3 regions of the Streptomyces sp. NPDC018964 genome follow, and region 3 is predicted to be linked to each of the others. Evidence: riboswitches for the same ligand, from Rfam matches in the RefSeq annotation. Region 3 holds a riboswitch; each other region holds the start of a gene.

Region 1 (9,886 bases), on a different contig from region 3:
GATCGACGTCCCGCTGACGGCGGCGGCGCTGGTCGGCATGGTGCTGGTGGCAGCGCTGGACTGGAAGTCCTTCCAGCCGGAGCGTTCCCTGGACGACGTGCACTCCGCCCTGTCCCGGCTGCTGCAGGGGCGGGTCAGCGGCCGCCGCTGAGTCCGGGACGGACGAAGGCGCCGGCCCGGGGTGGCCGCGTCCCCCGCGGGCCACCGTCGGACCGGCGCCTTCCCTGCTCCCCCGTACGTTCCCCCGTGCGGTCGTCCCACGGGTTCCCCCGTGCCTCGCTCCCGCCGACGGTTCCGGCGGAAGGAGCGGATCGCGGGCCCGTACCGTTCCGGCGCCCCGTGTCGCCGGTTCCGGGGCGGGGCCCCTCTCCGTGGTCTCCACTCTCCCGTTCCCGGGGGCCGGCCCCCATCCGCGCGCGTACTCAACTCGGCGGCTAGGTACGGGTACTCAGGGCCGCGCACGCGTGCCCACGGCCCGGCGCCGCCGACTGGGGCCCGGGACGGGGGCGCGGGTACTCGGGACGGACTGCCGGCGGTGGCGGATAAAGTCCCTGGCATGGCACGGATTGCGGTGATCGGCGCCGGGATGGGCGCGATGGCGGCCGCCGCCCGGCTGGCCGTCGCGGGCCACCGGGTGACGGTGTACGAGCGGACGGAGACGTACGGCGGCGCGCTGCGCCGACTCGAGCGGGGCGGGTTCGCCTTCGACACCGGGCCCGGACTGCTCCCGCTTCCGGCGGTCTACCGGGACCTGTTCGTGAAGACCGGCAGGGAGCCGCTGGAGGAGTGCGTCGAACTGGTCCAGGTCGACCCGTCGTCGCACCACGTGTTCGCGGACGGTACGCGCGTGTCGCTGCCGAACGCCTCCCGCGCGGGCGTCGTCTCCGCGCTGGAGGAGAGCCTCGGGGCGGACGCGGCCCGACGCTGGGGGGACTTCCTGGTGCGGGCCCGGGAGGCCTGGGACCGGTCGCGCCGGCCGCTGCTGGAGGAGCCGCTGTGGCCCAACTGGCGGGTGCTGGCCGAGCGTGAGCCGTATCCGGCGGTCCCGCACAGGAAGTTCCTGCGCACGCGCACGGCGGGCACGCTCGCGGAGGTCGGGGCGTGGGAGCTGCGTGATCCCCGGCTGATCGCGCTGCTGGAGGGCCACGCCCTGGCGTACGGCCTCGACCCCCGCTCCACCCCGGCGAGCGCCGCGGTGCTGCCGTACATGGAGCACGCCTTCGGCATGTGGTACGTGCGCGGTGGCATGCGGGAGCTGGCGCGGGCGGTGTACGAGCGGTGCCTGGCCCGCCGGGTGGAGTTCCGCTTCGGCGCGGAGGCCGCCGGGATCCTGGAGGAGGACGGCCGGGCGGCGGGGCTGGAGCTCGCCGACGGCACCGTCACGGAGGCGGACCTCGTGGTCGCCGGGGTGGCCCCCGGGGTGCTGGACCGGCTGAGCCGGGGGACGCCGGTGCGCGGTGCCGGCGAGGTCCCGGCCCGGCGGGGGACGGCGAGCCGGGTGACGGTGGCGCTGGCGCTGCGGGGCGGGCGCCCGGAGGGGACCCCGCACCGCACGGTCGTGCACGCGGAGGACCGGGAGGCCGAACTGGCGTCGCTGTCCGGTGCCTCCGGGGACCTGCCCCCGCGGCCCACGGTCACGGTGCTGCGGCCGGACGACCCGGCGCTGGTCCCGGACGCCGGCCACGAGGCGGTCACGGTGACGTCGGTGGTGCCCGCCGGGACCGAGGGGGCCCGGGACTCGTACGCCGAGCGTCTGATCGCCGTCGCCGAGCGTGCCGTGCCCGGCCTGCGCGACCGGCTGCTGTGGCACGAGGTGCGCACCCCGGCCGACATCGCCGGGGAGACCGGCGCGGAGGGCGGTGCGGTGCCGGTGCCGGCGCTGGCCGCGGCGGACGGACGGCTGCTGCACCCGGCCAACGGCACCGCGTTGGCGGGACTGTTCACGGCCGGCGGCTGGTCCCACCCCGGCGGCGGGCTTCCGCACGCCGGGATGTCGGGGGCGCTGGTGGCCGGACTGATCGTGGAGGGGCCGGAGTTCCGCGGGTCGCAGTGAGCGCGCTCAGTAGCGGTACTGCTCGTCGTACCCGGTGCCGCCGCCGTTGCCGTGCGTCTGCCCGTCGCCCTGGTACGGGTACTGCTGCTGCTCGGGCGGGAGTTCACCGCCGTACGGGTCGTCGGCGGTGCGCTGCTGCGGGACCCACAGGCCACCGGCCGGGGTCTCGCCGCCGTAGCCCTGCTGGGCGTACGGGTCCTGGCCGTAGTCCTGCTGCTGGGGGTACTGCTGGGGGTCGGCGTAGCCGGTGTCGTACGAGGTGTTCCCGTAGGCCGGGTCGCCGGTGTACGGGTCGGAGTAGGCCGCGTACTGCTGCTGGCCCGTGGTGTCGTAGCCCTGCTGCTGGCCGTAACCGGAGTAGTCGTAGGCGTAGTTGGGGTCGGCGCCCTGGGCGGCCGCCGCGTACTGGTCCTGGGACGGGGCCGCGTACCCGGTGTCGCCGTAGACGCCGTAGGAGCCGGTGTCGTCGGGCATGGGCTGCGGCTCGTAGACGGCGGTGGCCCCGTCGGCCGCCGGCTGGCCGGGGCGGGCGGCGGGGGTGAACACGTCGTCGCGGTCGTAGTCGTCGTCCGCGTGGCCGGGCCGGTCGTGGTGGCCGTCGCCCTCGTCTCCGTGACCGGCGCCGGGCGTCTCCAGGTCGGAGACCTCCAGGGTCGGCTCCTGGCGTCCGCGGTCGCCGCGGCGGCCCTTGACGGCGGCCAGCACCGGCGCGTTGACCGCCCAGCCGGCCGCGAAACCGCGGCGGAACGACAGCGTCACGTAGGTCTGGCCGACCGCGAAGGCCGCGGCGCCCAGCCCGATGACGACCACGGACGGGATCAGTACACCGAGCACGACACCGAGGAAGCCGCCGAAGGCGAGCAGCCGCCAGCGCAGGCGCGCCTTGTACTGCAGCAGTACCTCACCGAGCAACCACAGCGCGACGATGCCGAACGCGATGTAGAGGACCGTCCAGCCCATGTACGCCCCTCTCCCAGTGGTCGCTACTCAGTGTGTCGTATATGAGTGCGACCGGTCTAGGCCCGCGGTGGGTGGTGCAGGCCCAGGTTCTCGTAGATTTCCAGGGTCGCCGTGGAGTTGTTGAGCGTGATGAAGTGCAGTCCGGGCACTCCCTCGGCCAGCAGCCGGGCACAGAACTCCGTGGCGAACTCGATACCGATGGAGCGTACCGCCGCCGGATCGTCCTTCGCTGCGAGGATCCGCTCTTTGAGGGCCTCCGGGAACGCGGCGTTACTGAGCTTTGGCAATCTCTCCAGCATCTTCACGCTGGTCACCGGCATGACTTCGGGGATCACCGGGGTCGTGCAGCCCGCCGCGTGGACTCGGTCACGCAGCCGCAGATAGGACTCGGGCCGGAAGAACATCTGGGTGATCGCGTAGTCGGCCCCGGCCCGGCACTTGTCGACGAAGCGGGCGACGTCGGTGTCCCAGTCGGCCGACCGCGGGTGCATCTCCGGGAAGGCGGCGACACCGACGCAGAAGTCGCCCGACTCCTTGATGAGCCGGACGAGTTCGGCCGCGTAGGTCAGCCCCTGCGGGTGCGGCACCCAGTCGCCCATCGGGTCGCCGGGCGGGTCGCCGCGCACGGCGAGCATGTTGCGGATCCCGGCGTCGGCGTACTGGCCGATGATGTTGCGCAGTTCGGCGACGGAGTGGTCGACCGCGGTGAGGTGGGCGACCGGGGTGAGGGTGGTGTCGGCGACGATCTGCTGGGTCTCCTTGACCGTGCCCGCGCGCGTGGAGCCACCCGCGCCGTAGGTCACGGAGACGAAGTCCGGGGCGACCGCCTCGACCCTGCGCAGCGCGCTCCACAGGTTCCGCTCACCCTTGGGGGTCTTCGGTGCCGAGAACTCGAACGAGAACGTCGTCTTGCCGGCGGCGAGCATGTCGCGCACGGTGCGTGCGCGGTCAGTCCTGGTGGATGCTGTTCCGAGGGCCATACCGGCAGGTTAGCCAGGGGGCGGCGGTCCCCCAACCGGATGCGGGACATTTGTCTGGAATGCCGACTTGTTGTCCACCCCTTGGACAGTCCTGAGACGTGCGGGGGTCATCCGGCGTTCACGGGCGCCGCCTGCCGCAGCCGCTTCGCGAACTCGGCCGCCGCCGCGCCCGGGTCGTCCGCCTCGGTGACGGCCCGTACGACGACGACCCGGCGGGCGCCGGCGTCCAGCACCTCGTCGAGGTTGCCGAGGTCGATGCCGCCGATGGCGAACCAGGGGCGCTCGGTGCCCAGGGCGGCGGTGTACCGGACCAGGCCGAGGCCGGGGGCGTGGCGGCCGGGCTTGGTGGGGGTGGGCCAGCAGGGGCCGGTGCAGAAGTAGTCCACGCCGGGCTGGACGGCCGCCGCGGCGGCCTCGGACTCGGCGTGGGTGGAGCGGCCGATCAGGACGCCGTCGCCGAGGATGGCGCGGGCGGCGGGGACGGGCAGGTCGCCCTGGCCGAGGTGGAGGACGTCGGCGCCGGCGGCGTGGGCGACGTCCGCGCGGTCGTTGACCGCGAGCAGCTTGCCGTGCCGGGCGCAGGCGTCGGCGAGGACCGCCAGGTGCTCCAGCTCCTCGCCGGCCTCCATGCCCTTGTCCCGTAGCTGCACGATGTCGACCCCGCCGGCCAGGACCGCGTCCAGGAACTCCGGGAGGTCGCCCTGCCGCCTGCGGGCGTCGGTGCACAGGTAGAGCAGGGCGTCGGCGAGCCGGGCGCGAGCGGTGGCGGTCACAGGAGGGTCCCCCAGGGTGTCGGCGGCGTACGGACCCGGCGGGCCCGGTATGGCGTGGGCGGGCACTCCGGCCGTCACGGGCCGGCGGAGCGCGCACCGCAACGGACCCTATGCCGCCGCGCCGACGACCGCGAGACGCCCCTCACGGGCCACCGCACCGCCTCGGACACCGCGGGCCGCCCGCCTCCGGTGCGCGGGAACCCCGGTGCGTGGGAACACCTCCGGCCGGAATCCCGGTGGTCGCGGCCCGGCGAACGCCTCCTTGCGGACGCGAGCCCGTCCCCACGTCACGCGGCCGGCCCGCCGCCCGCCCCGGGCTCCGTACCGGCGCGGGTTCCCGCGGCCGGGGCTCGACGCCCCGGCCGGCGGTGTCCGGATCGTGGACGGTCAGGGCCGGGTCAGACCGCGAGCGCCTGGGCCCGGCGCTTCACCTCCGTGCCGCGGTTCTCGCTGAGCGCCTGGGCGGGGGTGCCCGGCAGGGAGGGGTCGGGGGTGAAGAGCCACTCCAGCATCTCTTCGTCCGTGAAGCCGTCGTCCCGCAGGAGCGTCAGGGTCCCGGTCAGGCCCTTGACGACCTTGTCCCCGTCGATGAAGGCGGCGGGCACGTGCAGCGCGCGGTTCTCACCCCGGCGCACGGCGATGAGCTGGCCCTCCTTGACCAGCTGCCGGACGCGCGTCACCTCGACGCCGAGCATCTCGGCGATGTCGGGGAGGGTGAGCCAGGCGGGGACGAGAGCATCGATCTTTGCGTCAATCTCGGTCACGGGACAAGCCTGCCATCTGCCACCGACAGTCGGAAGTCAGCCCCGCCCACCTGGGCGGACGCGCCGGTCCGGGAGTGTCACGCCGTCGCCGACTTCAGGGGCCGCGCCGGGTCCGCCAGCGCCTCCGCGTCCATCGCCGTGCCCGCCTCGATCAGCCTGCGCCCCTGCGTCAGGTCCCGGGGCCGTCCCACCGTCAGCAGCGCGACCAGGCGGGACCCCCGCAGCCAGCAGACGCTCCACGCCGCCTCGGCGGGGTCCCCGCGCCACACCGTCCGGTCGGTGTCCGCGTGGTGCCCCGCGTACTGCACGAAGCGCCCGAACTGCTCGGACCAGAAGTACGGCACCGGGTCGTAGACCACCGGCTCCCGGCCGGTGGCCGCGCCGAGGATGTTCACGGCGACCGTGCGCGGCCCCTGGAGGGCGTTGTCCCAGTGGTGGACCAGGAGGCGCTCGCCGTAGCGCCCGGACGGGAAGGACGCGCAGTCGCCGACCGCGTACACGTCCGGCAGGGAGGTCGCCAGATGACGGTCGGCGACGACCTCCCCGTGCGTCCCGAGCTCGATCCCGGAACCCGCCAGCCAGGAGGTGGCGGGCCGGGCCCCGATGCCGACGACCACGGCGCCCGCGGGCAGCCGCGTACCGTCGTCCAGGACCACGGTGCCGGGCTCGACGCGCTCCACGCGCGCGTGCGTGCGCAGCGTGACGCCGGCCTCCGCGTACCAGGCGGCCATCGGAGCGGCCACCTCGGCGGGCAGCACCCCGGTGAGCGTCCGTTCCTCGGCCTCCACGACGGTGACCGCGCAGCCCGCCTCGCGGGCCGCCGTGGCGAACTCCGCGCCGATCCAGCCGGCGCCGACCACCACGACGTCGTGCTGCCGCGCGAGCACCGGCCGCAGCCGCGCGGCGTCGTCCAGGGTGCGCAGCAGGTGCACGCCGGGCACGCCCTCCGCGCCCGGCAGCCGGACCGGTTCCGCGCCGGTGGCGACCACCAGGACGTCGTACGGGACGGGCCCGGCCTCCGTGTCCAGTTCGTGGTCGCCGGGCCGCAGGCCGAGCACCTCGCAGCCGAGCCGCAGTTCGACGCCGGCGTCCTCGAAGTCGACGTCGAAGGCGGAGTCCTCGGCCTTGCCGAGCAGTACCGCCTTGGACAACGGCGGCCTGTCGTACGGCTGGTGGGGTTCCGCGCCGATCAGGGTCACGGCGCCGGTGAAGCCCTGCTCCCGCAGGGCGAGGGCGGTCTGCACGCCGGCCATGCCCGCGCCCGCCACCACCACCCGCCGCGGCTCGGACCGTCCCGGTCCCTGGGTCTGCTCGCTCACCCGATCACCTCAGACACCTGACGCCGCATCATCGCCGAGCTGCTCCACCACGCTCGTCCCGCTGCCCGGCTGCGACTCCCACTCCCAGCTCTCCTCCAGCCGTACCCGCCCGTCGGGCAGCTCCACGACCGTCGACACGCAGTGCCCCGAGGAGGTGGTGCCGTCCCGCTTCAGCTGCACGTACCGGAAGTCCAGCCGGTCTCCCGCGCGGGTGCCCACCAGGTGCCCGCGCACGACGTCGCCGCCCGCGTACTCGGCCCAGATCTCGCCGCCCCGCTCGTGGTAGACGAACCGGGTGCGGGTGCCGACCTGGCCGGGGGCCTGGTCGGCCACGGGGGCGAGGACGAGTCCGTCGAGCGATGGTGCCACGCGGAGGCTCCTTTACAAGCGTTAGGGTGACCAACGTACAAGCACTCGCGGGAGCCCGGACGCACCGGGCTGAGAGGGAGGCTTGCGGCCTCCGACCGTACGAACCTGATCCGGGTCATGCCGGCGAAGGGAGGGGCTGGACGCCCATGTCGCCCACGCGCACCTCAGACGTCCTCGTCGTCGGGGGCGGAATCATCGGTCTGGTCACGGCCTGGCGGGCCGCGCAGCGCGGCCTCGCCACGGCCGTGGTGGACCCCGAGCCGGGCGGCGGAGCCGCCGGGGTGGCCGCCGGGATGCTGGCCGCCGTCACGGAACTGCACTACGGCGAGGAGACCCTGCTCGGTCTGAACCTCGCCTCCGCGCGGCGCTATCCCGGCTTCGCGGCCGAGCTGACCGAGCTGACCGGCCACGACCTCGGCTACCGCGCGTGCGGCACGCTCGCCGTGGCACTGGACGCCGACGACCGCGCCCACCTGCGGGAACTGCACGCCCTGCAGCAGCGGTCGGGGCTGGACTCGCAGTGGCTGTCCGGGCGGGACTGCCGGCGCCTGGAGCCGATGCTCGCGCCGGGGGTGCGCGGCGGCCTGCGGGTGGACGGCGACCACCAGATCGACCCCCGGCGGCTGGCGGCCGCGCTGGTCACTGCCTGCGAACGCGCGGGGGTGACCGTCCACCACGCGTGGGCCGAGCGGCTCGTCGTCGCGGGGGACCGCGCGACGGGCGTGGTCACGGCCGACGGCACCGAGCTGGGCGCCGGGCAGGTGGTGCTCGCCGCGGGCAGCCTCAGCGGGCGGCTCGCGGGCGTCCCCGAGGAGGTGCTGCCGCCGGTGCGCCCCGTGAAGGGGCAGGTCGTACGGCTGACGATGCCCACGCGGCACGGTCCCTTCCTGAACCGGACCGTGCGGGCCGTGGTGCGCGGCAGCCACGTCTACCTGGTGCCGCGCGACAACGGCGAGCTGGTGATCGGGGCGACCAGCGAGGAGATGGGCTGGGACACGACGGTGACCGCGGGCGGCGTGTACGAGCTGCTGCGCGACGCCCACGAGCTGGTCCCCGGCATCACCGAGCTGCCGCTGACCGAGACCCGGGCCGGACTGCGCCCCGGCTCCCCCGACAACGCGCCGCTGCTCGGCCCGACGGAGCTCGAGGGGCTGCTGCTCGCCACCGGCCACTATCGCAACGGCGTCCTGCTGACGCCGGTCACCGGCGACGTCATGGCGGAGGTCCTGACCACCGGCACCCTGCCGGAGGTGGCCCGCCCGTTCACCCCCCGGCGCTTCGGCGCCGCCGTCCGCACGGAGCAGCCCGCATGAACGTCTCGGTCAACGGGGAGCGCAGGGAGTTCGCGCCCGGCACGGCTCTCGACCTCGTCGTGAAGTCGCTCACCACGGCGCCCTCGGGGGTGGCCGCCGCCCTCAACGAAACCGTCGTCCCGCGCGCGCAGTGGCCCACCACGCCCCTCAACGAGGGTGACCGCGTGGAAGTCCTGACCGCCGTCCAGGGAGGCTGACCATGGCCGACGATCCGTTCCTCCTCGGCGGTACGTCCTTCACGTCCCGCCTGATCATGGGTACCGGCGGGGCGCCGAGCCTCGATGTGCTGGAGCGGGCGCTGGTGGCGTCCGGGACGGAGCTGACGACCGTCGCGATGCGGCGCGTGGACCCCTCGGTGCACGGATCCGTGCTGTCGGTGCTGGAGAGGCTGGACATCCGGGTGCTGCCGAACACGGCGGGGTGCTTCACCGCCGGGGAGGCGGTGCTCACCGCGCGCCTCGCGCGGGAGGCGCTCGGCACGGACCTGGTCAAGCTGGAGGTCATCGCCGACGAGCGGACCCTGCTGCCGGACCCGGTCGAACTGCTGGACGCGGCGGAGACGCTGGTCGACGACGGGTTCACGGTGCTGCCGTACACGAACGACGATCCGGTGCTGGCGCGGAAGCTGGAGGACGTGGGGTGTGCGGCGGTCATGCCGCTGGGGTCGCCGATCGGGTCGGGGCTGGGGATCCGCAACCCGCACAACTTCGAGTTGATCGTGGAGCGGGCGGGGGTGCCGGTGATCCTGGACGCGGGGGCGGGGACGGCGTCCGATGTGGCGCTGGCGATGGAGCTGGGGTGCGCGGGGGTGATGCTGGCGTCCGCCGTGACCCGGGCGCAGGAGCCGGTGCTGATGGCTTCCGCGATGCGGGGGGCGGTGGAGGCGGGGCGGCTGGCTCGGCTGGCGGGGCGGATTCCACGGCGGTGGTTCGCCGCGGAGGCGTCGTCTCCTGCGGAGGGCTTGGCTGTGCTGGATCCGGAGCGGCCGGCGTTCTGACGGTGGCGTTCGCTGGGGCTGGGCGGGGGTGGGTTTCGCTTGCCGGCGCTTGCCGGGTGCCGCTGCGCCCACCCGTGCCGCCCCAGCGGCACGATTGCCCGCAGCTGCGGCGGTACGCACGTCACAGGTCCGCTTCAACGAGGGGCGAGGCGGCGAGGGGTGTCGGTGGGGGCTCGTAGACTCACTGCGTGGACACGACCCTTCAGGACCCTCTGGTCGGGCAGGTGCTCGACGGCCGGTATCGCGTCGAGGCGCGGATCGCGGTCGGCGGGATGGCCACGGTCTACCGGGCCGTGGACACCCGTCTGGACCGCATCCTCGCGCTCAAGGTGATGCACCCCTCCCTCGCGGCCGACGG
Region 2 (9,886 bases), on a different contig from region 3:
GCCAGGGCTTACCGGTCGTCTCCGACGGCCGCCCGGCCGGCTCGCTGCCGGTCACCGCCTGGGTCGACAACGACCACGAGGCCGCCGTGACGGGCATCCTCGACCACCTCGCCGACGCCGGCGCCCGCCGCATCGGCCTGCTCACCGGCACCACCACCGACACGTACACCCACCTGTCGACCACCGCGTATCTGCGCTGGTGCGAGCGCGTGGGCCAGGACCCGGTCTACGAGGCCTACCCGGCGCACGATCCGTGTGCGGGCGCCGTCGCCGCCGACCGGCTGCTCGCCCGCCCCGACCGGCCCGACGCCGTCTACGGCCTGTTCGATCCGAACGGCACCGATCTGCTCGCCGCCGCCCGCCGCTACGGCCTGCGCGTCCCGGACGACCTGCTGCTCGTCTGCTGCAGCGAGTCCACGGTCTACGCCAACACCGAACCGCCCGTCACCACGCTCTCCCTCAAACCGCGCCGCATCGGCACGGCGGTGATCCAACTGCTCATCGACGCCATCGAGGGGGTCGACCCGGACCAGCCGGTGGAGCAGGTGATACCGACCGAGCTGATCGTGCGGACCTCCTCCCAGCGGCGTCCGCCCCGTACGACGGTCAGTCCACCGAGGTCGCCGAAGGGGGAGTGACGCAAGGGGCACGACGGCGTGTCGCAGGGCCCGGCAGGGCGTGACACATGCCTGGCGGGGCGTGTCGCAGGGCTGGTCGAGGCGTGTCACAGGGCCCGGCAGGGCATGCCACGGAGCCCGGCAGGGCACGACGTGTCTGAAGTGTGGAGCTTCCGCTTCCGGAGAGAGGGTCCCGTGCGGACAGGTCCGGGCCCAGCAGGACGGTCCCGACTCCGGGGAGGCGACGTGAGGGTGTCCCCGGGGCACCCTCCGGGAGAAACGGGCCGGCCTCCCGGAAGAGGACGGACCGGTCAACGGCGTAAGGTGTGCGACCAGGGCCGCCGAAGACCCACTCAAACGGGGCGAAAGCCGCGATGTACCGGACTCTCGCTCCGATTCACCACCCCTGGGTCATCACACGGCGCGATCCGCATTCCTATGATGGGCCCACGACACCGCGGGCCGCTGCGACCAGGCAGTCCGACGCGGTGCAGGAGCGGCGCGATGGTGGAGGGGTCGATGACTCAGGGGGCCGGTCAGGGACCCGAGGTGGAGCGGACGGCGACGTTGCGCGACTTCCGGGTGCCCGCGTACGTCCACGAGACCGGTCCGTACGTCCAGAGCACACACCCCGGCGACGTCGTCCCGCCCTCCGAGGAGGCCTACCCGGAGGGATACACACCCACCCAGCGGGACCTCCCCGTCATCAATCGGGGTGACACTGTTCAGGTGACCGTCGACCCCGCGTCCGTCCCCGCCCCGCAGCCCGCCACCGGCCCGGGCCCGCTGTACGTGGTCGGCGACGTCCACGGCTACCTCGACGAGCTGGTGGCCGCCCTCCAGGAGCAGGGCCTGCTCGACCCGGCGGGCCAGTGGTGCGCCGGCACCGCGCGGCTGTGGTTCCTCGGAGACTTCACCGACCGCGGCCCGGACGGCATCGGCGTCATCGACCTCGTGATGCGGCTGTCCGCCGAGGCCGCCGCCGCCGGCGGCTACTGCAAGGCCCTCATGGGCAACCACGAGCTGCTGCTGCTCGGCGCCAAGCGGTTCGGCGACACCCCCGTCAACTCCGGCGCGGGCACCGCCACCTTCCAGGCGGCCTGGCTGCTCAACGGTGGGCAGAAGACCGACATGGACCGCCTTCAGGACCACCACCTGCAGTGGATGGCCCGCCTCGACGCCGTCGAGGAGGTCGACGGCCACCTACTGCTGCACTCCGACACCACCGCCTACCTCGACTACGGCCGTTCCATCGAAGAGGTCAACGACACCGTCCGCGAAACGCTCACCCGCAACGACGCCGACGAGGTCTGGGACCTGTTCCGCAAGTTCACCAAGCGGTTCTCCTTCCGTGACGAGGGCGGCGCCGACGCGGTGCGCTCACTGCTGGATACGTACGGCGGCACCCGGGTCGTTCACGGCCACAGCCCGATTCCGTACCTGACGGGTGAAGTCGGCTCCGAGGACGGCGAGGACGGCGGCGGGCCCGTGGTCACCGGTCCCCACGTCTACGCCGACGGACTCGCCATCGCGATGGACGGCGGGGTGACCATGGCCGGAAAACTGCTGGTCCAGCAACTGCCGCTGGGCGTCTGACGGTTCGGCGGGCCGTGACCGTGCGGCCCGCAACCGCACCGTGCACGTGCCAATTTCGGTAAACCCCCTGTCACCGCGCACCGTCACCGCTCTACCATCGGCTTATCCGTAGCAGGCTCCCCTCCGTTTCTGCCCGACGGCTCGTCAGCATGCCGAGCCCCAAGCCCTACGGAGCATCGGGGGATGCACATGAACAGCGTTCCGCAGCACCTGCTGAGCGAGGACCGCCAGGAATACCAGCGGATTCTCGATGAGGCGCTGCGCTCCGCGCCACACCACCCGGAACTGGCCGCGGTCGGACAGCGGCTCAACTCGGAACAACTGCGCACGATGGCACTCAACGCCACCGCGATCATCACGGCGGCCGCGGCGACCGAGTACCAGCACTATGTGAAGGTCCGCGAGGAACTGCGCCGGCCACCGGCGTCGTCCACCCCGTCCGTCCACGAGTCCGGTCCCGGCCAGCCGGGCACGCACGCGGTGGGGCTCGCCGCCACCATGGGGGAGGCCACCGGGGCCGGTGCCGTCGCCGTCGTCGCCGTCCTGGCACCCGTCCTGGCCGGAACCGCGTCCGTGATCTTCCTGCTCGTCGGTTACGTCCTGCGGATGCTCGATCCCGGCGCCGCGTTCGCCCGGACCATGCTCACCACGGGGTGGGTGTTCGGCGCGGTGACGGCGGTCGCCATCCTCGTCGCCGCCGTGGGCCTGCTGCTCACCGCGCTGCGCAACAAACCCTCGGCGCTCGGCGGGCCGTACCGCGAACTCGACGGGGAGGTGGCCCGGGCCAGGGACGCCTGGCGCGAGGCCCTGCTGGAGCAGGGGATCCTGCCGTTCCTGCGGGACGCGCTCACCGACCCGGCGACGGTCTCCGCGCTGCAGCACACGGCACCGCCCCCGCCGACAGGCCGTATCCCGCAGCTGGGGTACGGACGGCCGGGCTTCTCCAGCCCGGAGACGGGTGCGGCCCGCGGCACACGGCCGAGCTACTCCAGCCCGGACTACTCGAGCCCGGACTTCGGAGGACCGGAGCACCAGCCGGAGTAACCGGGCGGCCCGTCCGTCGGCTTGCGCTCCCCGTGACGGAAGCGCGAGCCGGAGGGCGGGGCGGAGGAACAGGACGGATGAGCGAGGCGGATGAGCGGGGCGGAGGGCCTGGGCGGAAGGACGAGGCAGAAGGACAGGTGGAAGGACGGGGCGGATCTCAGAGGATCCCCGCCCGTCCCGCAGCCGTGATCCACTGCGGGAACTCGGAGAGCAGACGGTCGTACAGCTCCGCGTCCGGCACGGTGCTGATGTCGTCGACGGCGAAGAACCCGACGTTGTCGACGCGGCGGCCCGGCAGCGTGTCGAACCGCTCCAGCACACCGTAGTTGGACCTGCCCAGCCCCACGAACTGCCAGAAGACCGGCTCCTCCACCGCCTCGCGGAGCTCGCGCTCGATCTCCTTGTTGCGGTAGACACCACCGTCGGAGAAGAACAGGACGAGGGTCGGGACGGAGACGGGACGGTCCCGCACGAACGCGCGCACCTCGGCGATGACCTTCTGCTCCTCGTTCTGGATGCCCACGTCCCGCATGTCGACCTGGCTGGGCTCCAGCCCCTTCTTCCGCCCGCGCCGGAACAGGCCCACCTCCCCCACGCGCACGTGCAGCCGCAGCCACTCCGGAAGCTCCCCCAGCCGCAGGTCCGGCAGCCGGGCCGGGTTCGAGGCGAACGTCCAGGCCTGCATCTCACCGTCGTCGTCCAACTGCGCCACGACCGCCGCCATCCGCTCGACGACATCGGCCACGACCCCCTTGGAGTACAGGAAGGACATGGACCCGGAGGCGTCGAGTACGAGGACGACGCGCGCGGTGACCTCGGCGGCCCCGTGCTTGCGCAGACTGACCGCCACCTGCTCCTTGCGCAGCGACAACCGCTTGCGCATGTCGACGGGCAACCGCTCCTCGCCCTTGGTGAGCCGCGGGGTACCGGGGTGGGGCTGGGACACCGAGGGCTGCCGGGCGGGCGTGGCCGGCACGACGGGAGGAACGGGCGGGGACGGCGGGACCGGGGCCGCGTCGTCCACGGTGATGCCGAAGTCCGTGGCCAGCCCCTCGAGCCCGGAGGCGTACCCCTGCCCCACTGCCCGGAACTTCCACGTCCCCTGTCGCCGGTACAACTCCCCGCCGATGAACGCGGTCTCCGTCCCCGCCGCCATGTCGAACCGGGCCAGCTCGGTCCCCGCCCCGGCGTCGAGCAGCCTGAGCACCAGTCCCGGCACCTGCCCGAACGTCCCGCCGTCCGCCGACGCGCACAGCACGATCCGTTCGACCGTTCCTTCCACGGCGCCCAGATCCACCTCCACGGTGTCGGTCGTCTCCCGTGTGCCGCGCTGTTTCCCGAGATGCGTCACGGCGCCGGACGTGTGACGAGACTGGTTGTAGAAGACGAAGTCCCCGTCGTCCCGCACCCGCCCGGCCTCCGTGAGGAGCAGTGCCGAGGCGTCGATGTCGGGCACACCGGCACCGGTCACCCAAGCGAGCTCAACGCGCACCACGCGGGCATCGACGGGAAGATTGGACCCCTTGCTCATCGGACTCGCTGTCATGCGGCCAGTCTGCCCATTCACCCCGGTGAAGGGGAGGGGCGACCGCGACCGCTGCCCCGCTGGAGGGGCGGCACCCCCCAAGGGCACCGCCCCCGCGCCGCCCGCGGTGGACGCTCAGTCCGCGATCGGCAGATACACGCGATTGCCCGCCTCCGCGAACTCCTTCGACTTCTGCGCCATCCCCTCCTCGATCTCCTCCCGGCTTCCGCCGTGTTCACGACGAATGTCCTGGGAGATCTTCATCGAACAGAATTTCGGGCCGCACATCGAACAGAAGTGGGCCGTCTTGGCGGGTTCCGCCGGCAGGGTCTCGTCGTGGAACTCGCGCGCCGTGTCCGGGTCGAGGGCGAGGTTGAACTGGTCCTCCCACCGGAACTCGAAGCGGGCGTCGGACAGCGCGTCGTCCCACTCCTGGGCACCCGGGTGCCCCTTGGCGAGGTCGGCGGCGTGGGCGGCGATCTTGTAGGTGATGACGCCGGTCTTGACGTCGTCACGGTTGGGCAGGCCCAGGTGCTCCTTGGGCGTGACGTAGCAGAGCATGGCCGTGCCCCACCAGGCGATCATCGCGGCGCCGATGCCGGACGTGATGTGGTCGTACGCGGGCGCGACGTCCGTCGTCAGCGGGCCGAGCGTATAGAACGGGGCTTCATCGCAGATCTCCTGCTGAAGGTCGATGTTCTCCTTGATCTTGTGCATCGGGACGTGCCCCGGGCCCTCGATCATGGTCTGTACGTTGAAACGCTTCGCGACCGTGTTGAGTTCCCCGAGCGTGCGCAACTCCGCGAACTGCGCCTCGTCGTTGGCGTCCGCGATGGACCCGGGCCGCAGGCCGTCGCCGAGCGAGTACGTGACGTCGTACGCGGCGAGGATCTCGCAGAGCTCCTCGAAGTTCTCGTACAGGAACGACTCCTTGTGGTGCGCCAGGCACCAGGCGGCCATGATCGAGCCACCGCGCGAGACGATGCCGGTCTTGCGGTTCGCGGTGAGCGGTACGTACGCCAGGCGCACGCCCGCGTGGACCGTCATGTAGTCCACGCCCTGCTCGGCCTGTTCGACGACCGTGTCCTTGTAGATCTCCCAGGTCAGCTCCTCCGCCCGGCCGTCGACCTTCTCCAGGGCCTGGTAGAGCGGCACGGTACCGATGGGAACGGGGGAGTTGCGCAGCACCCACTCGCGGGTGGTGTGGATGTTGCGGCCGGTGGAGAGGTCCATGACCGTGTCGGCGCCCCAGCGAGTCGCCCAGGTCATCTTCTCGACCTCCTCCTCGATGGAGGACGTCACCGCCGAGTTGCCGATGTTGGCGTTGACCTTCACCAGGAACCTCTTGCCGATGATCATCGGCTCGATCTCCGGGTGGTTGACGTTGGCAGGCAGCACCGCCCGGCCCGCCGCGATCTCCTCACGGACCACCTCGGGGGAGACGTTCTCCCTCACCGCCACGAACTCCATCTCGGGCGTGATCTCACCGCGGCGCGCGTACGCCAGCTGTGTGACCGCCCGGCCCGCGCGGCCCCGGCGCGGCAGGCGCGGCCGGCCGGGGAACACGGCGTCCAGATTGCGCAGGCCCCCGCGCGGAGAGGTGTGCTTGATCCCGTCGTCCTCGGGACGGACGGGACGGCCCGCGTACTCCTCGGTGTCACCGCGGGCGGTGATCCAGTTCTCCCGCAGCGGGGCCAGGCCCCGGCGGACGTCGGTGTCGACGAGCGGATCGGTGTACGGGCCCGATGTGTCGTACAACGTGACCGACCGCCCGTTGGTGAGGTGCACCTGCCGGACCGGCACCCGCAGGTCGGGGCGTGCGCCCTCGACGTACGCCTTGTGCCAGCCGATGGACTTCCCGGCCTCCCCGTTCACCGACGTCTCCGTCGGGTTCTGCGTGGAGGCAGGCGTGCGTGCGTCCTTGTTGGTCATGAGACCTACTCCCTACGCCGGCATTACCCGGTAACAGGTTCGGCGGTCGGCGCAGCGGTTTCCGTCTGCCGACGTTCCGTGTGAAACATCACTCGCAAACCGGTGACGTTTCATGTGAAACATCGCTGGGACGGAGGTCAGCGCCCTCTCAGCCCGGTGCTCCGAGCTCCCGCGTGTACAAAAGCGCCTCCACGCTAGCGTCATTCCTGGCGCGGTGAACAGAGGGCCCATCCCGTTCTTGCGATGATCGGGCGGTGACCCCCTCTCAACCTCCTCCGTACCGAACGCCCGAACCATCGCCCACGCCCGGCGACGGCGGTGGTCACGGACACGCGCATGGACACAGCCACGGTCACGGCCCGGCGGCGCCCGTCTCCCAGCACCTGCGCAAGGTCATCGCGGCGATCCTGATCCCGTTCGCGGCGGCGGTGCTGATCGGACTCGCCGTGCTGTGGCCGGGCGGTGCCCCGGCACACGAGCGCACTGGTGTCGGCTTCGACCGGCAGACGCAGCACGCCACGGTCACCGAAGTGGTCGAGGTGAGCTGTCAGTCCGTCAACGCCTCCGGCGGCGTCCCGACCGGCGACACCTCCACGGCCGAGGGCTCGTCCGCCCAGCAACAGGCGGACGGCACCTGCAAGAAGGCGACGATCCGGGTCGACACCGGCGACGACAAGGGCCGTACGTTCAACGAGATCGTGCAGCCGGACCAGTCCCGGCAGCTGAGCGAGGGCCAGGAGGTCGTGGTCGCCTACGAGCCCTCCGCGCCCGAGGACCTCCAGTACTCGGTCACCGACGTGAACCGGCGCTTCCCGATGGCGCTCCTCGCGGGCATCTTCGCGCTCGCCGTGGTGGCCGTGGGCCGGCTGCGCGGTGTCATGGCGCTGGTCGCACTGGCGATCAGCTTCCTGGTGCTCAACTTCTTCATCCTGCCCGCGATCCTGCAGGGGTCGAACCCGCTGGTCGTGGCGGTGGTGGGGGCGAGCGCGATCATGCTGATCGCCCTGTACCTGTGTCACGGACCGTCGGCGCGTACGTCGGTGGCGGTGCTCGGCACACTGATCTCGCTGCTGCTGATCGGCGTCCTCGGCTCGGTGTTCATCGGGTGGGCCGCGCTGACCGGCAACACCGACGACAACACCGGTCTGATCCACGGGCTGTACCCCGGGATCGACATGAGCGGTCTGCTGCTGGCCGGCGTCATCATCGGTTCGCTCGGTGTCCTCGACGACGTGACGGTCACCCAGACGTCCGCGGTCTGGGAGCTGCACGAGGCCAACCCGTCGACGGGCTGGCGCGGGCTGTACCGCGCGGGCATCCGCATCGGCCGTGATCACATCGCGTCCGTGGTGAACACGCTGGTCCTCGCCTACGCGGGCGCCGCACTGCCGCTGCTGCTGCTGTTCTCCATCGCGCAGAGCGGCGTGGGGACGGTCGCCAACAGCGAACTGGTGGCGGAGGAGATCGTGCGCACCCTGATCGGCTCGATCGGCCTGGTGGCCTCGGTGCCGGTGACCACGGCGCTGGCCGCGCTGGTGGTCTCGGCCGACCGCCCGACGGCTCGGACACGGACGCAGGGGCACGGACCGATACCGGGGACCGGGCAGGCACCGGACGCGCGGCCGGCCACCGGGCGCGGCGGTCGGGGCAGGCGCCGTAAGCGCTGATGTCCCGCGTGGCGGGCGGAGCGCGCTGAAGCGTTCCGCCACCGGCCCACCCGACTGGCGTAACGCTTCAGCCGGTGCTCTGCTCCGCCAGGATCCGGTCCAGCGCGTCGTCGAGGTGGGCGTCGAAGTCGGCGAGTGCCCCCTCCTGGCCCAGCGGCACCAGCTTGTCGGTGCGGTCGAGGAAGGCCACGAGCGGTGCGGTCGACGATCGGAACAGCGCCTGGTCGCTGCCGACCTGAAGCCGGATCAGCACCTCGCCCAGCGTGTCGGGATCCACCGGTGAGACGCGCACGTCGCCCTCCCCGCACGGCCGGCCGACGCCGTCGATCAGCAGCTCCCGGCCGAACGCCCACGTCACGGGGGCGTCCCCCGGCAAGTGGAAGGTCAGCCGTACGGCGTAGGGATCGCAGGTGTCGTAGCGGAGCTCCACCGGGATGCGGAAGGACAGCTCCTCCGACACGAGAAAGCTCATCATGACCTCTGCCTGTACGGATTCGCGCATCGCCTACCCCGTCATTCGCCACGGACTGGCCGGGCATGGACCCTGGCACCAGAGGGAATCTTGCTGAACGTACACAGGAGATCACAAGGAGTGAGTTTTCAGATACTGATAGACAGCGTGAGCGACCCGACGAAACGCCCCATCTCGGCCTGCAATCGCTGTGCCGCGGGGACGAGCCGGTCGGCCTGGTGTGCGGGCAGCGAGATGGCCATCGACGCGACCGTGCCGCCGACGGTGATGGGGATCGCCGCGCACACCGTCCCCAGCACGTACTCCTGACGTTCCATCACCAGCTCCGTCGGCCGCGTCCGCTCCAGGCGCCTCAGCAGGCTGTGGTCGTCGCGCACGGTGTACGGCGTGAGGGACCGCACGGGATGGCGGTCGAGGTGGTCGCGGCGCGCCTCCTCGTCGAGCTGGGAGAGCAGGCACTGGCCGATCGCGTGGGCGTGTCCGGTCTCCCGGAAGTCGGCCCACTCCGCCACCGCGGGATGGGCGGAGGTCTCGGAGACGCAGACGACGTCGATCTCACCCTCGCGGTACACGGCGTAGTACACGGGGGCTCCGATCGCGTCCCGCCAGCGGGCGAGGACCTCGGCCACCGTGCTGCGACGTTTCTGCTCCGCTGCGCCGCTGCTCAGCCGTTCCGCCGCCTCCCCCAGGAAGAACAGCCCCTTGTCGCGGCGCAGATAGCCCTCGTGCACCAGGGTGCGCAGCAGGTGGTACGTGGTGGGGAGCGCCAGTCCGGTCTCCCGGGCCAGTTGTTTGGCGGGAGCCCCGTACTCGTGTCCGGCGACGGTCTCCAGCAGGCGCATGGCTCGCTGGACGGAGCCGATGAGGGTCGCGGTGGACGGCGGTGCGGTGGGCGTCGGCGAGCGGGGCTGCGGAGGGACCGCGGCCAGGTGCGCGGAGCCGGTGCCAGTCGTGGCCAAGGGTCACTCCCGAAACGCGAGGGGGCAGCCCGTGCGGGGAACACGGGCGGGGTCGCCGCTCGCGGGGATCACCC
Region 3 (9,886 bases):
GCCCGGCCCGCCGTGCCGCTCGCGCCGCCGTCCGGGCTGCCGTGGGGTGTCACGGTGCTGGCGGTGGGTCTGGCCGCCGAGGCCTTCGCGAGCCGTACGGACGGCGGGGGCACGCCGGGTGACCGGCCCTCCGCGCTGCTCGGTCTGGTCCTGACCGCCGTCGGTCTGGCCCTGGCCGGTCCCGGCCTCGCCCATCTGTGCGGCAGGCTGCTCCAGACGGCCCGGCCCGGCGCGCTGCGCCTGCTGGCCGGACGGGTCCTCATGACCGAGGCCACGCGCATCGGACGCCCGCTGGGCGTGGTCTGCGCGGTGCTGTCGGCCGCGTACGCCATGGCCTCGCTGCACGACCGCGAGGAGGTCTTCGACGGCCCGCTCGTCGTGCTCGGGGTGCTGCTGGTGGCGGGCTGCACGACGGCGACGCTGCTGACGGCCGCCGTCGAGACCAGGCAGGCCCGCGCCGAGACCACCGCCGCGCTGCGGCGCCTCGGGGCGGCCGGCGGGACGCTGCGCCGGGCCGCCGTGCTCCGCGCGGGCGCGCTGCTCGTCCTGTTCGGGCCGCTGACCCTGGTCGTGGCCGAGCTGTCGGCGTGGCCGCTGGTCCGCTGACGCCCCGTCAGGAAATCGGTTCGAAAAAATCTCCGCGGACCGATGAGTTTCGCGCGACCCCCTGGTCTACCCCCACGAACGCCATGGAACCGAATGGGAGAGGCCCCGCCATGTACCAGCAGATGATCTTCGTGAACCTGGCCGTCGACGACCTCGACGCCTCGAAGAAGTTCTTCACGGAGCTCGGCTACTCGATCAACCCGCACTTCAGCGACGAGACCGCCGCGTCGGTCGTGATCAGCGACACGATCATCGCGATGCTGCTGACCAAGCAGAAGTACGCGGGGTTCACCAAGAAGGAGATCGTGGACGCCACGAAGAGCAGCGAGGTACTGCTGGGGCTGAGCGCGGAGAGCCGCGAGAAGGTCGACGAACTGGTGGAGAAGGCCGTCGCGGCGGGCGGCTCGGTCACCGGCGAGACCCAGGACCACGGTTTCATGTACGGACGCGCCTTCGACGACCTCGACGGCCACACCTGGGAGGTCATCTGGATGGACCCGGCCGCGGTGCAGGGCTGACGCGCACGCGGGCCTAGCATGGGCGGGTGCAGACGAGTCCCGCCCATGCCGTCCATCACGGGGACCGCGAGATAGAGACGCTCGAGGAGTTCGACGCGATCGTCTCGTCCCGCGGCACGCTCTCCGGATTCCGTGTCCAGTCCGTCGATCTGACCGACCGCACACGGGAGTTGCTCACCACCGACACCGCCGGGGCCGTCTTCCTCGGCTGCCGGATGCGCCCCGACGCGACGGAGAAGATCCGCGCCGACGGCGCCCTGGTCCTCCCGCCCGTCCCGGGCCTGCCCTTCGACCCGTACCGGGGGCATCTCTACACGCCCGACGACCTGTTCGCCTCGCTCGACAAGGGCTACGAGGCGACCCCGGACGCGCTGGCCTACGCCTGGTTCCAGCGGACCAAGGCGGACGGCGACATCTTCGCCTCCATGCTGCGCGCGGTCCACGACGACTCCATGTCCGACGCCCTCGACGAACTCCTGCGCGGGGCACGGGTCGTGGGCGTGATGGGCGGTCACGCGATGGCCCGCGGCACCGAGGAGTTCCGGGGCGCCGCCCGGCTCGGACGGGCGCTGACCCACGCCGGTTTCACGGTGGCGACGGGCGGCGGTCCGGGCGCGATGGAGGCGGCGAACCTCGGCGCCTACGCGGCCCCGTACGACGACGCCGTGCTGGACGAGGCCTGCGGACTCCTCGCGTCCGCGCCCTCCTTCACGCCGTCGATCACCGACTGGGCGCGCGCCGCCTTCGAGGTGCGCGCCCGCTGGCCGAAGGGCAACCACTCGATCGGCATCCCCACCTGGTTCTACGGCCACGAGCCGCCGAACGCCTTCGCCTCGCACATCGCGAAGTACTTCGCCAACGCCACCCGCGAGGACGGGCTGCTGGCCCGCTGCGACGCGGGCGTGGTCTTCCTGCCGGGCGCCGCCGGCACCGTGCAGGAGATCTTCGACAACGCGACGCCGAACTACTACGGGTCGCGCGGCGAGCCCACGCCCATGGTGCTGGTGAACCGGGCCCACTGGACGGAGCGGCTGCCCGCCTGGCCGCTGCTGCGGTCGCTCGCGCGGGAGCGTTCCATGGAGGCCCGGATCGCCCTGGTCGACCGGATCGAGGAGGCCCCGGAGGCCTTGAAACGTCTGGGCGGTTAATAAAAAGGCAAAGTCCGGGCTCGCTGTAGGCATATGCGTTGACACTACTTATGCGGCGCTTATAAACCTGGGAGCCGCATGGGAACACTGATGAACCGTCAGTGTTCCGTCAACCCCCCGCAGTTGCATATTCCCGTAAAGGACAAACGTGTCAGTTCTGTCCGTATCCCGTCGTACCGTCGCGCGCTCCGTGCGTGTCCTCGGTGTCGTCTCCGCGTCCGCCGCCCTCGCGATCGGCGCCGCCGGCAACGCGGCGGCCTGCAACATCAACGAGTTCTCGGCCGAAGCCAAGTGCGTCGGTGACAAGGGCGTCATCACCGTCACCGACGTGGACCCGGCCGGTGTCCCCGCCACCATCACCGTCTTCCTGCAGGACAAGCAGATCGGCGAGCAGGTGGTCAAGGGCTCCCGTGAGGGCACCACCATCACCTTCGAGGAGGACTGGAAGCCGAACGCCGAGTACCGCATCCACGTCGACGCCAAGCCCTACGTCGACGAGGACATCAAGCCGAACCTGGTCACCCCGGCGACGGCCTGCAAGACGGAGGAAGAGGAGCCCCCGGCCGAGGAGGAGCCGAAGCCGACCCCGTCGGAGTCCTCCTCCACCCCGGCCGAGGAGGAGCCGAAGCCGACCCCTTCGGAGTCGGAGAGCGAGAGCACCGCTCCGGCGGACACCTCGAGCAACGCCCCCTCCCCCGCCGGTGAGTCGAACCTCGCCGAGACCGGTGCCAACTCCAACACCGGTCTGATCGCCGGCGTCGCGGCCGCCCTGGTCGTGGCGGGCGGTGGCGCGGTCTTCTTCGGCATGCGCCGCCGCGGGGCGAGCAGCCAGCGCTGACGCCTCACGCACACGGTGGTGGCCCGTCCCCTCCCCGGGGCGGGCCTCTTCCGTCGCCGGCCGCTCAGCCGAACGTCGCCCGCTCCAGCCAGAACTCCAGCAGTTTCCGGTCGCCGAGCACCTCGAGCCCGGGGGCGTCCAGCGGCAGCCGGCGGTAGAAGGCGAGGAGCACGGAGGTGAGCGGGCCGCGCAGGGCGACCGTGGCCTTCTCGTGGCCGTGGTGCCAGGAGACGCCCTCCTCGCCGAGCTCGATCACCCACTCCGTACGGTTCCCCGCCCCGGCGTCGGTGACATGCAGATGGATGGTGCGCAGGGGGCCACGCAGCTCGTGCACCGTGTCGTCCGGCAGCGTCCGCTGCGCCCACTCCACGATCTCCAGCCACTCGTCGACCGCATCCGCGGCGACCTCGGGCGCCACCTCGTAGGGCAGTCCGGCGGCCAGGGTGGCGTCCGCGCGGTGGACGGTCACCTCGTGCGTCATACGACGGGCCCAGAACCCGGCGTTGTGCGTCCCGGCCCAGCTCCACACCTTCGCGTCCGGACCGGCCTCGCGCAGCGCGCCGACGACCAGTTCGCCGGACTCCGCCAGCCAGGCGTCCAGCGCACCGGGATCGCCCCACGCCCCGGGCCCGCCGAACCCCGGCACCCGGTCCTCGGGGACCTCGTCCTCGGCCCCGGTCCGCACCATGACGTCCACCCAGCGCAGGGCTCCGCCGAGATGCCGTACGAGCTGCTCCAGGGACCAGTCGGGTGTGGTGGGCACGGCGGAGGACAGATCGGCGCCGGACGTCACGACCGTCCGCAACCGCCCCACCTGGTGCGCGATCTCCTCGCAGTAAAGGTCGTGCGTGAGTGGTGTCATGCCGCTCACCCTAGGCAGCCGTGCTCATCCCAGCACGACGATTTCCGCCGCGTCGAACTCCACGCCGACCTCGTCCCCGGCCTCCGGCGCGTCCCGGAGCGCGCAGGCCGCCTCCAGGCGGGGGGCGTCCTCGGGCTGGAGGTGGACGGCGACGTGCGTGCCGCGGAAGGTGCGCGCGGCCACCGTGCAGCGCAGGCCCTCACCGGCCGGGACCAGACGGACACCGGCGGGGCGGACGAGAAGGGTCCGCGTGCCCTGCGGGGCGCCGTCCGGGACGGGGAGCTTGCCCCAGGGGGTCACCGCGACAGCGTCACCCACCGTCGCCTCGACGACGTTCTCGAAACCGAGGAAGCGGGCCACGAACGCGTCGGCCGGACGCCGCCACACCTCGAGCGGCGTGCCGGACTGGGCGATCCGGCCGTCCCGCATCACCACCACCCGGTCGGCCAGCGCGAACGCCTCGCCCTGGTCGTGCGTCACGGCGAGCACCGTGGTGCCCAACCGGCCGAACAGTTCGCGCAGTTCGACGACGAGACGCTCCCTGAGCGACCGGTCGAGCTGCCCGAGCGGCTCGTCGAGCATCAGCAGCCGGGGACTGGGCGCGAGGGCGCGGGCGAGCGCCACGCGCTGCTGCTCGCCGCCGGACAGCGCGGCGACGGCGCGTCCGGCCGCGTCCGGCAGCCCCACGAGGTCCAGCAACTCCCGTATGCGGTCCGCCTGTTCGCTCCGCGACGCGCCGTGCATGCGCAGGCCGAAGGCGACGTTGCCGCCCACGTCCCGCTGCGGGAAGAGCTGGTGGTCCTGGAACATCAGCCCGACGCCGCGCCTGTGCGCGGGCACGCCCGACTGGTCGCGTCCGTCGAGCGACACCCGCCCGGAGTCGAGGGGCTGCAGTCCGGCCACCGCCCGCAGCAGCGTCGACTTGCCGCTGCCGCTGGGGCCGAGCACGCACACGATCTCGTGCTCGGCGACCCCCAGGTCGACGGCGTCCAGCACCGGCCGCCCGCCGAAGCGGACGGTCGCGGCCTGAAGGCTCAGCAGCATCTAGAACTCCCCGGTCCGGTCGGTCCGCAGCCGCTCAAGGACGAGCAGCGCCACCGCGCACACGATCATCAGAATCGTCGACAGGGCCATCGCCTGGCCGTAGTTGAGGTCCCCGGGCCGCCCCAGCAGCCGCGCCACGGCGACGGGCAGCGTCGGGTTCTCCGGCCGCGCGATGAACACCGTCGCCCCGAACTCGCCCAGCGACACCGCGAACGCGAACCCGGCCGCGATCAGCAGCGCCCGCCGCACCAGCGGCAGGTCCACCTCCCGCCACGCCCGCCACGGCGACGCCCCGAGCACCGCCGCCGCCTCCCGCAGTCGTACGTCCACGGCCCGCAGCACCGGCAGCATGGTCCGTACGACGAAGGGGACGCCGACCAGCGCCTGCGCGAGCGGGACCAGGATCCAGGAGGCGCGCAGGTCCAGCGGCGGCTCGTCGAGGGCGATCAGGAAACCGAAGCCGACGGTCACCGCGGACACCCCGAGCGGCAGCATCAGCAGCGCGTCAAAGCCGCGCACCAGCCGTCCCGCGTCCCGCCGGGTCAGCGCCGCGGCGGCGAGGCCGCCGATCACCACGGCGACGGCGGTGGCGGCGACGGCGTACCGGAGCGAGTTGCCGACCGCCTCGATCGGCGCGACGAGGAACACTCCCCCGTCGTCCTCGGTGAGCGCCCGGTAGTAGGCGAGCCCCGCGTCGCCGAAGGACCGTTCCACCAGCACCGCGAGCGGCAGCAGGAGCAGGACGGCGACGGTGGCGACGACCGAGCCCAGCAGCGCCCACTGTCCGGCGCCGCGCGGCCGGCGCGCGGTCACCGAGGCGTCCACCAGCCGCAGCGCGGTCTCCCGGCGCCGTACGGTCCAGGCGTGCAGGGCGAGGATCGCGCCCACGGCGACGAACTGGACCATCGTCAGGACGGCGGCCGTGGACAGGTCGAAGATCTCCGAGGTCTGCCGGTAGATCTCCACTTCGAGGGTGGAGAAGGTGGGCCCGCCGAGGATCTGCACCACGCCGAAGGAGGTGAAGGTGAACAGGAAGACCATCAGCGCGGCCGCCGCGACGGCGGGCGCGAGCGCGGGCAGGGTGACGGTCCGCCAGGCCGTGAACCGGGAGGCGCCGAGCATCCGCGCGGCCTCCTCCTGCCGCGGGTCGAGCTGCGACCAGAGCCCGCCCACGGTGCGTACGACGACGGCGTAGTTGAAGAAGACGTGCGCGAGCAGGATCGCCCACACGGTGGTGTCCAGCCGCACCCCCCACAGCTCGTCGAGGAGTCCGCCGCGTCCGACGAGTGCCATGAACGCCGTACCGACGACGACCGTCGGCAGCACGAACGGCACGGTGATCACGGCCCGCAGCACCTGCTTGCCGGGGAAGTCGAAGCGGGCGAGGACGTACGCGCCGGGCAGGGCGATCAGCAGGGTGAGGGCGGTGGAGACGAGGGCCTGCCAGGTGGTGAACCACAGCACCTGCCGGACGCCGGACTGCGCCAGTACGTCCCCGATCCGCCCGAGCCGCCAGGTCCCGCCGGTCCTCAGTCCGCGCGCGACGATCGCGGTGACGGGATAGGCGAAGAAGACGGCGAAGAACGCGACGGGCACGGCCAGCAGGCCGAGCCGCGCCGCGCTCCCGCGCCGTCGCGCCGCGGTCCGCGTCACTTCAGTACGAGCGAGGTCCACGACTTGACCCACTGGTCACGGTTCTCGGCGATCTTCGCCGGGTCCATGGTCTCCGGATCCTCGGCCTGCGGCCCGAACTCCGTGAACTCCTCGGGCACCTCGGCACCCTCCAGCACCGGGTACACGAACATGTTGAGCGGCATGTCCTCCTGGAACCGCTTGCCGACCAGGAAGTCGAGCAGCGCCTTTCCGCCCTCGGGGTTCCTCGCGTTGCTCAGCAGCCCCGCGTACTCGACCTGGCGGAAGCAGGTGTCCTCGGCGACACCGGTGGGCGCCGTCTTCGGCTTCGGGTCGGCGTAGACGACCTCGGCGGGCGGCGAGGAGGCGTAGGACACCACCAGCGGCCGGTCGGCCTTGGCCTCCTTCCCGCCGGCCGAGCCGGAGAACTCCTCGTTGTAGGCCTGCTCCCAGCCGTCGACCACCTTGACGCCGTTGGCCTTGAGCTTCTTCCAGTAGTCCGGCCAGCCCTCGTCCCCGTACTCGGCGGCCGTTCCGAGCAGGAAGCCGAGGCCGGGCGAGGAGGTGGCGGCGTTCTCGACGACGAGGAGGTCCTTGTAGGCGGGCTTGGCCAGGTCGTCGAGGGTCTTGGGCGGGGTCAGGTCGTGCTCGGCGAACCACGCCTTGTCGTAGTTGACGCAGACGTCGCCGGTGTCGACGGGGGTGACCCGGTGCTTGTCCTGGTCCACGCGGTACGCGTCGAGGATCAGGTCGGAGCCCTTCGCCTCGTACGGCTGGAACAGCCCGTTGTCGAGGGCGCGGGAGAGCAGGGTGTTGTCGACGCCGAAGAGGACGTCGCCCTGGGGGTTGTCCTTGGTCAGGATCGCCTTGTTCACGGCCTGCCCGGCGTCGCCGTCCTCGAGGACCTTGAGCTCGTAGCCGGACTGCTTCTCGAAGGCGGCGACGACGTCCTTCGACACGGCCCACGAGTTGTGGCTGACGAGGGTCACGGTCCTGTCCCCGCCACCGCTCGCGTCGTCACCGCCGGACGACCCGCACGCGGACAGCGTGACCAGACCCAGCCCGACGGCCAGGACCGTGACCTTCTTGGTGATGCCCACTTGATTCCTCCTGGAGTGACCAGGAAGAGACGCGGCCCTGCCCGGGTCCCCTCGCGGAGGGGGCCCGGGCAGGGCGCAACAGCTCGAGTGATGACCGATCTCCCTACCCAGAATGACCTGGGCCAGGTTCGGAGGGTCTGCGGCCGGTGCCGCACTCTCAGCGCTGTGGCGCTCCCCTGTCGGAATATGCAGATGTTCTTACTCGGGTCACATTACCGTTCGCTCGCGGCGAGCTGACCACACGCCCCGTCGATCTCCTGCCCACGGGTGTCCCGGATCGTCACCGGTACACCGTGCGCGGCGATCGCCTCCACGAACGCCTTCTCGTCCTCGGGGCGGGAGGCGGTCCACTTGGAGCCGGGGGTGGGGTTGAGCGGGATGAGGTTGACGTGCACGGGGCGGCCCTTGAGCATCCGGCCGAGCCGGTCACCGCGCCAGGCCTGGTCGTTGATGTCCCGGATGAGGGCGTACTCGATGGACAGCCGCCGGCCCGACGTGGCCGCGTACTCGAACCCGGCGTCGAGGACCTCGCGCACCTTCCACCGCGTGTTCACGGGGACGAGGGTGTCGCGCAGTTCGTCGTCGGGGGCGTGCAGCGAGATGGCGAGACGGCACTTGAAGCCCTCGCCGGTGAACCGGTGGATCGCCGGGACGAGACCGACGGTGGACACGGTGATCCCGCGCTGCGACAGCCCGAGGCCGTCCGGCTCGGGGTCGGTGAGGCGGCGGATGGCGCCGACGACCCGGTTGTAGTTGGCGAGCGGCTCGCCCATGCCCATGAACACGATGTTGCTCAGCCGCGCCGGGCCGCCGGGCACCTCGCCGTCCCTGAGCGCCCGCATCCCGTCCACGATCTGGTGCACGATCTCGGCGGTGGACAGGTTCCGGTCGAGGCCGGCCTGCCCGGTCGCGCAGAACGGGCAGTTCATGCCGCAGCCCGCCTGGGAGCTGATGCACATGGTCACCCGGTCCGGGTAGCGCATCAGCACGGACTCGACGAGCGTCCCGTCGAACAGCTTCCACAGCGTCTTGCGGGTGGTGCCCTGGTCGGTCGACAGGTGCCGTACGACCGTCATCAGCTCCGGAAGCAGCGCCTCCCGCAGCTTGCCGCGCGAGGCGGCGGGGATGTCGGTCCACTGCTCCGGGTCGTGCGCGTACCGCGCGAAGTAGTGCTGCGAGAGCTGCTTGGCTCGGAACGCCTTCTCACCGGCCGCGACGACCGCCTCCTTGCGCTCGGCGGGCGTGAGGTCGGCGAGGTGCCGCGGCGGCTTCTTCGCTCCGCGGGGGGCGACGAAGGTGAGCTCACCGGGAACGGGACGGGCCACGGTCGGGCAACTCCTCAGGACGATGGGGGCCTGGCGACTCCGCACAGGCGGGGACGGCGGCACCTCTGTGCCTGGGCCGGGAGACGACCCGCGCGGGGCGGGGACGTACGAAAGGGCCCGCAGTACACCGCGAGCCCTTCCAGAGTACCTGTTCGCCGTCAACCCGATCCGACGAAGATCACCAACAGCAGCCACACCACCGGTGCCGTCGGCAGCAGGGAGTCGAGGCGGTCCATGATGCCGCCATGACCCGGGAGCAGGGTGCCCATGTCCTTGATGCCCAGATCGCGCTTGATCATGGACTCGCCCAGGTCGCCCAAGGTGGCGCTGACCGCGACCGCGAGGCCCAGGAGCAGGCCCTGCCACCAGACGCCGTCGTCGATCAGGTACTGCATGCACAGCGCGCCGGCGACCATCGCGAAGGTCACCGCGCCCAGCAGGCCCTCGCGGGTCTTGCCGGGGCTGATGCGCGGGGCGAGCTTCGTCCTCCCGAAGCGCCAGCCGACCGCGTACGCCCCGGTGTCGCTGACGACCGTCAGCAGCAGGAAGGTCAGGACGCGCCACGGGCCGTCGTCGGCGGTGAGCATCATCGCGACGAAGGTCGCCAGGAACGGTACGTAGAACGCCGCGAAGACGCCCGCCGTGACGTCCTTGAGGTAGCCCTCGGGCGGCGCCGCCATGCGCCAGACCAGCACCGCCAGCGCGGTGAGCGCCACGGCGACCCATGCGCCCTCGGCCCCCCGGACGTAGCCGGCGACGACCATGGCCGCACCGCCCAGCGCGAGCGGTATCAGGGGCGCCTTGATGCCCTTG

What was found. A riboswitch is a leader RNA that binds a small molecule or an ion and turns the genes downstream of it on or off. The one in region 3 is predicted to bind thiamine pyrophosphate.
Region 1: linked by a shared signal. The riboswitch ahead of thiO (glycine oxidase ThiO) and the one ahead of ACH5AO_RS30235 (thiamine ABC transporter substrate binding subunit) in region 3 are both predicted to bind thiamine pyrophosphate.
Region 2: linked by a shared signal. The riboswitch ahead of thiC (phosphomethylpyrimidine synthase ThiC) and the one ahead of ACH5AO_RS30235 (thiamine ABC transporter substrate binding subunit) in region 3 are both predicted to bind thiamine pyrophosphate.

What each region holds. Positions count from the first base shown of each region.
Region 1 covers NZ_JBIRYZ010000008.1:122,487-132,372, reverse strand. The annotation lists gene ACH5AO_RS15865 (TetR/AcrR family transcriptional regulator) at 1-151, shown strand, start outside; gene ACH5AO_RS15860 (phytoene desaturase family protein) at 557-2,053, shown strand; gene ACH5AO_RS15855 (hypothetical protein) at 2,060-3,013, opposite strand; gene metF (methylenetetrahydrofolate reductase [NAD(P)H]) at 3,070-3,993, opposite strand; gene thiE (thiamine phosphate synthase) at 4,101-4,766, opposite strand; gene ACH5AO_RS15840 (Rv2175c family DNA-binding protein) at 5,165-5,530, opposite strand; gene ACH5AO_RS15835 (NAD(P)/FAD-dependent oxidoreductase) at 5,608-6,849, opposite strand; gene ACH5AO_RS15830 (hypothetical protein) at 6,859-7,218, opposite strand; TPP riboswitch at 7,256-7,367, shown strand; gene thiO (glycine oxidase ThiO) at 7,365-8,531, shown strand; gene thiS (sulfur carrier protein ThiS) at 8,528-8,728, shown strand; gene ACH5AO_RS15815 (thiazole synthase) at 8,731-9,528, shown strand; gene pknB (Stk1 family PASTA domain-containing Ser/Thr kinase) at 9,717-9,886, shown strand, end outside.
Region 2 covers NZ_JBIRYZ010000013.1:153,112-162,997, forward strand. The annotation lists gene ACH5AO_RS23205 (LacI family DNA-binding transcriptional regulator) at 1-638, shown strand, start outside; gene ACH5AO_RS23210 (metallophosphoesterase) at 1,122-2,213, shown strand; gene ACH5AO_RS23215 (hypothetical protein) at 2,397-3,257, shown strand; gene ACH5AO_RS23220 (VWA domain-containing protein) at 3,415-4,803, opposite strand; gene thiC (phosphomethylpyrimidine synthase ThiC) at 4,918-6,714, opposite strand; TPP riboswitch at 6,707-6,897, opposite strand; gene ACH5AO_RS23230 (YibE/F family protein) at 6,969-8,381, shown strand; gene ACH5AO_RS23235 (SsgA family sporulation/cell division regulator) at 8,449-8,883, opposite strand; gene ACH5AO_RS23240 (IclR family transcriptional regulator) at 8,982-9,812, opposite strand.
Region 3 covers NZ_JBIRYZ010000024.1:110,331-120,216, reverse strand. The annotation lists gene ACH5AO_RS30270 (hypothetical protein) at 1-606, shown strand, start outside; gene ACH5AO_RS30265 (VOC family protein) at 717-1,124, shown strand; gene ACH5AO_RS30260 (LOG family protein) at 1,151-2,272, shown strand; gene ACH5AO_RS30255 (LAETG motif-containing sortase-dependent surface protein) at 2,463-3,110, shown strand; gene ACH5AO_RS30250 (maleylpyruvate isomerase family mycothiol-dependent enzyme) at 3,175-3,972, opposite strand; gene ACH5AO_RS30245 (ABC transporter ATP-binding protein) at 3,997-5,016, opposite strand; gene ACH5AO_RS30240 (ABC transporter permease) at 5,017-6,690, opposite strand; gene ACH5AO_RS30235 (thiamine ABC transporter substrate binding subunit) at 6,666-7,748, opposite strand; TPP riboswitch at 7,831-7,936, opposite strand; gene rlmN (23S rRNA (adenine(2503)-C(2))-methyltransferase RlmN) at 7,961-9,073, opposite strand; gene ACH5AO_RS30225 (phosphatidate cytidylyltransferase) at 9,232-9,886, opposite strand, start outside.